Linked DNA regions of Ancylobacter polymorphus. The protein of the gene in region 1 binds, or shares a complex with, the protein of each later gene. Links are inferred from orthologs where the notes say so. Each region holds a gene or a part of one and is shown in the gene's direction. Other genes may lie near its edges. The genes, in order: K9D25_RS09320 and uvrB.

Region 1 (3,370 bases):
CAGATCGAGCTGGCACTGGTCTCGGTGCCCGATCCCGCTGGCGGCGATGTGATCCGGCCAGAGGAATTCGTCTGGGTAGCTCACGATCCCGCGCCCGCCGTGCTCGCCCAGGCCACCCTGCCGCTGGCGCTCTCCGCACCGCTGACGCTCGACTACCGCGCCGCCTGCACGGCGATGGAGCAGGTGGGGCGGCGCTACCGGGTGGCCTTCGCCAGCAACAGCCTTGCCGGCCTCATCGCCATCGCCCGCTCCGGCCATGCGATCGCGGTGCTCACGCGCATGGCGGTGCCGCCGGACCTGCACATTGTCACGCAAGGCATGCCGGCGCTGCCCAGCATCGGCATCGCGCTGGAATATGCCGATCCGCGCCCCTCGCTGGCGGCGCGGGCGCTGGGCGCCCATATCGGTGCCGAACTGCCCGCGCTGGGCTATCGCGCCAGCTGAAAACCTCGCCAATGTGCGCCGCCCTCGCCAAACGGGCATGCCGGTGCCATTTTGTTCCGCCAAGAATCATTCATCATGACTGTGAGCAGGCCGTTGGCCGACCCCCGAAACATCCCGGACGGTGAACCCTCCGATTTCCCCTTCGACCTGCCGGCGGCCTCTCCGCGACCCGGCGGCATTGCCGCGCGCGCGGCGGCGCTGGCGCGTCCCGACGGGGCCGGGCACGCGCGCGGCGTCTATCTCGACGGCCTCAATCCCGAGCAGCGGGCGGCGGTGGAGGCGACCGACGGGCCCGTGCTGGTGCTCGCCGGCGCCGGCACCGGCAAGACGCGGGTACTCACCACCCGCATCGCCCATATCCTCTCGCTCGGCCTCGCCTGGCCCTCGCAGATCCTCGCTGTCACCTTCACCAACAAGGCGGCGCGGGAGATGAAGGAGCGCATTGGCGCCATGGTCGGGGAGGAGGTGGAGGGCATGCCCTGGCTCGGCACCTTCCACTCCATCGGTGTGCGGATGCTGCGCCGGCATTCGGAGCTGGTGGGGCTGAAATCCGGCTTCACCATTCTCGATACGGACGACCAGATAAGGCTGCTGAAACAGTTGCTGCAGGCCGAAGGCGTTGACGAGAAGCGCTGGCCGGCCCGGCTGTTGGCCAACATCATCGACGGCTGGAAAAATCGCGGCCTCGGCCCGCAGCAGGTGCCGGCGGGCGAGGGCTCTGCTTTCGCCAATGGGCGCGGCGGGGCCTTCTACGCCGCCTATCAGGCGCGGCTGAAGGCGCTCAACGCCGTCGATTTCGGCGACCTGCTTCTCGAGAGCATCCGTCTGCTGCGCGAGAATCCGGACGTGCTCGCGGAATATCACCGCCGCTTCCGCTACATTCTCGTCGACGAATATCAGGACACCAACGTCGCGCAGTATCTCTGGCTGCGCTTGCTGGCGGCCGGCTCGCGCAATGTCTGCTGCGTCGGCGACGACGACCAGTCGATCTATGGCTGGCGCGGGGCGGAGGTCGATAACATCCTGCGCTTCGAGGCCGATTTCCCCGGCGCCACCGTGGTGCGGCTGGAGCGCAACTACCGCTCCACCGGCCATATCCTCGGCGCTGCGGCCCACCTCATCGCCCACAATGCGGGCCGGCTCGGCAAGACGCTGTTCTCGGAAGGCGAGAGCGGCGAGAAGGTCACGGTGACCGGTGCCTGGGACAGCCAGGAGGAAGCCCGCGCCATCGGCGAGGAGATCGAACAGCTCCAGCGCCAAGGCCATGCCCTGACCCAGATCGCCATTCTGGTGCGGGCCTCCTTCCAGATGCGCGAGTTTGAAGAGCGCTTCGTCACGCTGGGGCTGAACTACCGCGTCATCGGCGGCCCGCGCTTCTATGAGCGGGCGGAAATCCGCGACGCGTTGGCTTATCTGCGCGTCATCGCCTCGCCCTCCGACGACCTCGCCTTCGAGCGCATCGTCAATGTGCCCAAGCGCGGTCTGGGCGACGCGGCGCTGCGGCAGATCCATGATCACGCCCGCGCTGCGCAGATTCCGTTGATCGAGGCCGCGCGGGAACTGGTGGCGAGCGAGGAGTTGAAGCCGAAAGTGCGGCTCACCTTGCGCGACCTCGTCGCCTCTTTCGACCGTTGGCGCGGCCAGATGGCCAGCCTGCCGCAGAATGAACTGGCCGAGATCGTGCTGGACGAATCCGGCTACACCGAGATGTGGCAGAAGGACCGCTCCGCCGACGCGCAGGGCCGGCTCGACAACCTCAAGGAACTCGTGCGCTCGATGGAGCAGTTCGAGAACCTCATCGGCTTCCTCGAGCACATTTCGCTGGTCATGGACGTCGAGGGCGCCGCAGGCGGCGATGCCGTCAACATCATGACGCTGCATTCGGCCAAGGGGCTGGAATTCGACACGGTGTTTCTTCCCGGATGGGAGGAGGGCGTGTTCCCCAACCAGCGCGCGCTGGATGAGCAGGGCCGCGCGGGGCTGGAGGAAGAGCGCCGCCTCGCCTATGTCGGCCTCACCCGCGCGCGGCGCCGCGCCAAGGTGTTCTTTGCCTCCAACCGGCGCATTCACGGCATGTGGCAATCCGCCGTGCCGAGCCGCTTCCTTGACGAATTGTCGGAGAAGGACGTGGAGGTGACGGAATCGCGCGGCGGGCAGGGCTGGGGCGGCGGCCAGTCGGGTCGCTATGGCTATGGTCCCAGCCGCTTCGACGAGGTGCAGACCTTTGGCTCTTCCTATTCGACGCCCGGCTGGCAGCGGGCGCAGAACGCCGCGCGCAGCAATAGCGGTGGCGGGGGCTTCTCCGGCGGCAGCTCCAGCGACAACCGGCCCTCACGCTTCGCCGCCAGTGAGAAGGCGCGCGGCGGCCGGGTGATCGAGGGTGAACTCATCGCCAAGTCGACCGGCCCAGCCTCCCGCTTCGCCATTGGCGACCGTGTGTTCCACCAGAAGTTCGGCTATGGCGAGGTCGCCTCGGTGGAAGGCAACAAGCTCACCGTGCAGTTCGACAAGGCTGGCGAGAAGAAGGTGGTGGACAGCTTCGTCGATGCCGCGTGAGCGGTGGGGGCGCTCCCACGCTGGTGTTCGGGCGCGTCCTCGCTTACAGACGCGCACCATGGATGCGCTCGCCAGGTGAGGACCGATATGCTCGAAGGATTGCCGCCTAATGGCGCCTCGCACGTGATGCGGGTGGATGCGCCCGAGCATGAGGCGCGCGCCATTGCCGAATATCTCGGCGAGAGTTTCGACCCCGCCGAGGTGGCCGCCGCCGCCTTTGAGGTGGAAGACCGCGCCGAGGGCTCGGGTTGGGCAGTGGAGGTCTATTTCGGCGATCCGCCGGACGAGGAGATGGTGCGCGATCTCATCGCGCTCGTTTCGCCTGAAGCCGCCGTTGCGGCGACCTTCTCGCTGCTCGACAAGAAGGACT
Region 2 (3,510 bases), 720 kb from region 1 along the record:
CCAATCATTCCCGGCTCAACGAATATCGAGCCGCCGACCAAGGGCATTTATGTCGGCGGGCTCTACAAGCCGATTGGCGGTAGCCGCCGTGGCTCGGCGCCGGTCAATCTCATCCGCATCTGCACCGTTTCCACCACACTCAGCGAGTTCGGCGTGCCGGCGCCGGAGGGCAACGCCATCGCGGATATCGATCTGTTGGCGACGCGGACGCTCTCGGCGTCGGTATCCGGGCTGAACGTCGCCGTCGCCAAGGCGGGCCTTTCCGGCACGATCTCCGACTATTACGAATACAAGATCGTCAATGCGTCCTCCTATGAACTGGGCCTCGCCGATGCGAGCACAGTCTTCGCCAAGCTGATGAAGAAGGCCGACTGCCGCACGCAGGTGGCCGAAGAACTCGCCGGCGGCTCGGTCGTCCAGGTCACCAAGGCCTATGTCGGCGACATCGTCTTCCGCAGGAAGACCGGGGCCAGCCTCTCCGGCGAACTGAGCGCGCCGGCGGTGCAGGCGGCGCTGTCGCGCGAGACCGACCTCCGCTTCAAGGGCAATGGAATGGTCTTCGCCTTCGTCGGCAAGACCAAGACCGGCACCGGCTACTGAAACGCGGCACGGCGGTCGCGGCGGGGCTTTCCACCGTCGCGGCCGCACCCCATATTGCGGCCATGGCCAAAGCAGCACGTCCCGGCGGGTTCTCCGAGCGCTCACAGCGCGCCTTCGAGCCCGCGCAATCCGCCACGCTCGATCCCGCCCTTGCCGAAAAGCTCGGCGTGGCGCCGACCTCGGGCGCCTCCGCCACCGTCGCCGCGCTCTCGGCGCTGATCGAGAGCGGCCGGCCCGAAGTGGACGGCCAGATCTGGGTGCCGCATCGGCCGGCGCGGCCGGAGAAGTCCGAAGGCGGCGTCAAATTCGTGCTGAAGTCCGACTACACGCCCAATGGCGACCAGCCGCAGGCGATCGAGGAACTGTGCGCGGCGGCGAAGCAGGGCGAGCGCGACCAGGTGCTGCTCGGCGTCACCGGCTCGGGCAAGACCTTCACCATGGCCAACGTCATCCAGCGGCTGCAGCGCCCGGCACTGGTGCTGGCGCCGAACAAGACGCTGGCGGCGCAGCTCTATGGCGAGTTCAAGAGCTTCTTCCCCGACAATGCGGTGGAGTATTTCGTCTCCTATTACGACTACTACCAGCCCGAAGCCTATGTGCCGCGCACCGACACCTTCATCGAGAAGGAATCGTCGATCAACGAGCAGATCGACCGCATGCGCCACTCCGCCACGCGCTCGCTGCTGGAGCGCGACGATGTCATTATCGTCGCCTCGGTCTCGTGCATCTACGGTATCGGCTCGGTCGAGACCTATGCCTCGATGACCTTCAAGATCGAGGTGGGCGAGCGCATCGACCAGCGCGCCCTGCTCGCCGATCTCGTGGCGCTGCAATACAAGCGCACCCAGGGCGATTTCGGCCGCGGCACCTTCCGTGTGCGCGGCGACGTGATCGAGATTTTCCCGGCGCATTATGAAGACCGTGCCTGGCGCGTCTCGCTGTTCGGCGACGAGGTGGAGAGCATCCAGGAGTTCGATCCGCTGACGGGTCAGAAGTCGCAGGACCTGAAATTCGTCAAGCTCTACGCCAATTCGCATTATGTGACGCCGCGCCCGACGCTGATTCAGGCCATCCAGGGCATCAAGGCCGAGCTGAAGATGCGGCTGGACGAGCTCAACGCCATGGGGCGGCTGCTGGAAGCGCAGCGGCTGGAACAGCGCTGCACCTTCGATATCGAGATGATGGAGGCGACGGGAAGCTGCGCCGGCATCGAGAACTATTCGCGCTGGCTCACCGGCCGCCAGCCGGGCGAGCCGCCGCCGACCCTGTTCGAATATGTGCCCGACAACGCGCTGATCTTCTGCGACGAAAGCCATGTCACCGTGCCGCAGATCGGCGCGATGTATCGCGGCGACTTCCGCCGCAAGGCGACGCTGGCGGAATATGGCTTCCGCCTGCCGAGCTGCATGGACAACCGGCCGCTGCGCTTCGAGGAATGGGAGGCGATGCGCCCGCAGACGGTGCATGTCTCCGCCACCCCCGGCAAATGGGAAATGGAGAAGACGGGCGGCGTCTTCGTCGAGCAGGTGATCCGCCCCACCGGCCTCGTCGATCCGGAAGTGGAGGTGCGCCCGGCCCGCACCCAGGTCGACGACCTGCTCGGCGAGGTGCGCGCCACGGCGGCGAAGGGCTACCGCACGCTGGTGACGGTGCTGACCAAGCGCATGGCCGAGGACCTGACGGAATATCTGCACGAGAACGGCATCCGCGTGCGTTACATGCATTCGGATATCGACACGATCGAGCGCATCGAAATCCTGCGCGACCTGCGCCTCGGCGCTTTCGACGTGCTGATCGGCATCAACCTGCTGCGCGAGGGCCTCGACATTCCCGAATGCGGGCTGGTGGCCATTCTCGATGCCGACAAGGAAGGCTTCCTGCGCTCGGAAACCTCGCTGATCCAGACCATCGGCCGCGCGGCGCGCAATGTCGATGGGCGGGTGCTGCTCTATGCCGACACCATCACCGGCTCGATGGAGCGGGCGATGGCGGAAACCCAGCGCCGGCGCGAGAAGCAGATCGCCTGGAACACCGCGAACGGCATCACGCCGGAGACGGTGCGCAAGGCGATCGGCGACATTCTCAACAGCGTCTATGAGCGCGACCATGTGACGGTCGATACCGGCCTCGCCGAGGGCGCGGCCACCTATGGCAACAACCTCGCCACCGTGATCGCCGACATGGAAAAGCGCATGCGCAAGGCGGCGGCCGATCTCGATTTCGAGCAGGCCGCGCGGCTGCGCGACGAGATCAAGCGGCTGCAGGCGACGGAACTGGTGCTCTCCGACGATCCGCTGGCGCGGCAGGACAGCGTGGACGAGCGCACCGGCGGCTATCGCGGCGAGCGCAAATATGGCCGCGCCGCCAATCTGCCGGAGAAGAAGGGCAAGAGCGGCGCGTCCGGCCGGCGCTCCTCGCCCGGTCACGTCTCCTCCGGTCATGAGGCGCGGGCCGACGAGGCGCAGGCCGTCTACGAGCCGGGCGAGCCTTCCATGTTCGCCTCCGGCACCTCGCGCATCGTCAAGCCGTCGCTGGACGATATGGGCCCCGGCACCGACCGTGTGGAGCCGCTGCGAGTGGAGGACTGGGTGCGCCCGGAACGGCCGGACCCGATGACCAAGGGCTATCGCAAGGGCGGACGGCGCGCGCCGAAGCGGTGAGGGCGGGCGCTCAGAAGCGCTTCTTCAACCAGATGTTGGCATGGCCGGGCGGATAATCGTCGATCTGTCCGAAGCGCTCATAGCCGTGCCGCGCGTAGAAATCCGGTGCCTGGAAGCTATAGGTTTCCAGATGTACCCCGGTGCAGCCACGCGCGCGCGCCTCTGCCTCGGCCGCGTTCAGAAGGGCGCTGCCGATCCCGCTGCCGCGCGCCTGCGGCGACACCCATAGCCAGGTGATGTGCATCCAGCC

The links.
Region 2: the proteins of K9D25_RS09320 (region 1) and uvrB are in contact, whole or in part, in a crystal structure (PDB 7EGT), measured with the Thermus thermophilus proteins. The link is inferred for Ancylobacter polymorphus from one-to-one orthologs. Residues at the interface, in WP_096412145.1 of Thermus thermophilus: His654, Arg656, Phe657, Gln666, Asp668, Glu669, Lys680, Arg681, Leu682, Ser683, Lys685, Tyr686, Ala687; in WP_096411307.1 of Thermus thermophilus: Glu23, Leu25, Arg26, Asp27, Gly28, Glu29, Arg30, Phe31, Arg55, Glu326, Asp327, Phe328, Glu379, Ser382, Gln383, His398, Gly400, Arg401.

Annotation. Positions count from the first base shown.
Region 1 is NZ_CP083239.1:1,993,623-1,996,992, forward strand. Bases 210-3,268 are described here. They hold K9D25_RS09320 (ATP-dependent helicase), read left to right. Parts: upstream 210-537; coding sequence 538-3,000; downstream 3,001-3,268. Other genes in these bases: K9D25_RS09315 (LysR family transcriptional regulator), read left to right, coding at 210-444; K9D25_RS09325 (50S ribosomal protein L11 methyltransferase), read left to right, coding at 3,088-3,268. Also shown: more of K9D25_RS09315, read left to right, coding at 1-209; more of K9D25_RS09325, read left to right, coding at 3,269-3,370. UniProt on the Escherichia coli protein: A helicase with DNA-dependent ATPase activity. Unwinds DNA duplexes with 3'-5' polarity. Translocates on single-stranded DNA with 3'-5' polarity. Initiates unwinding more efficiently from a nicked substrate than double-stranded DNA.
Region 2 is NZ_CP083239.1:2,712,124-2,715,633, forward strand. The notes cover bases 263-3,461. They hold uvrB (excinuclease ABC subunit UvrB), read left to right. Parts: upstream 263-662; coding sequence 663-3,260; downstream 3,261-3,461. Other genes in these bases: K9D25_RS12835 (hypothetical protein), read left to right, coding at 263-600; K9D25_RS12845 (GNAT family N-acetyltransferase), read right to left, coding at 3,271-3,461. In the rest of the region: more of K9D25_RS12835, read left to right, coding at 1-262; more of K9D25_RS12845, read right to left, coding at 3,462-3,510. UniProt on the Escherichia coli protein: The UvrABC repair system catalyzes the recognition and processing of DNA lesions. A damage recognition complex composed of 2 UvrA and 2 UvrB subunits scans DNA for abnormalities.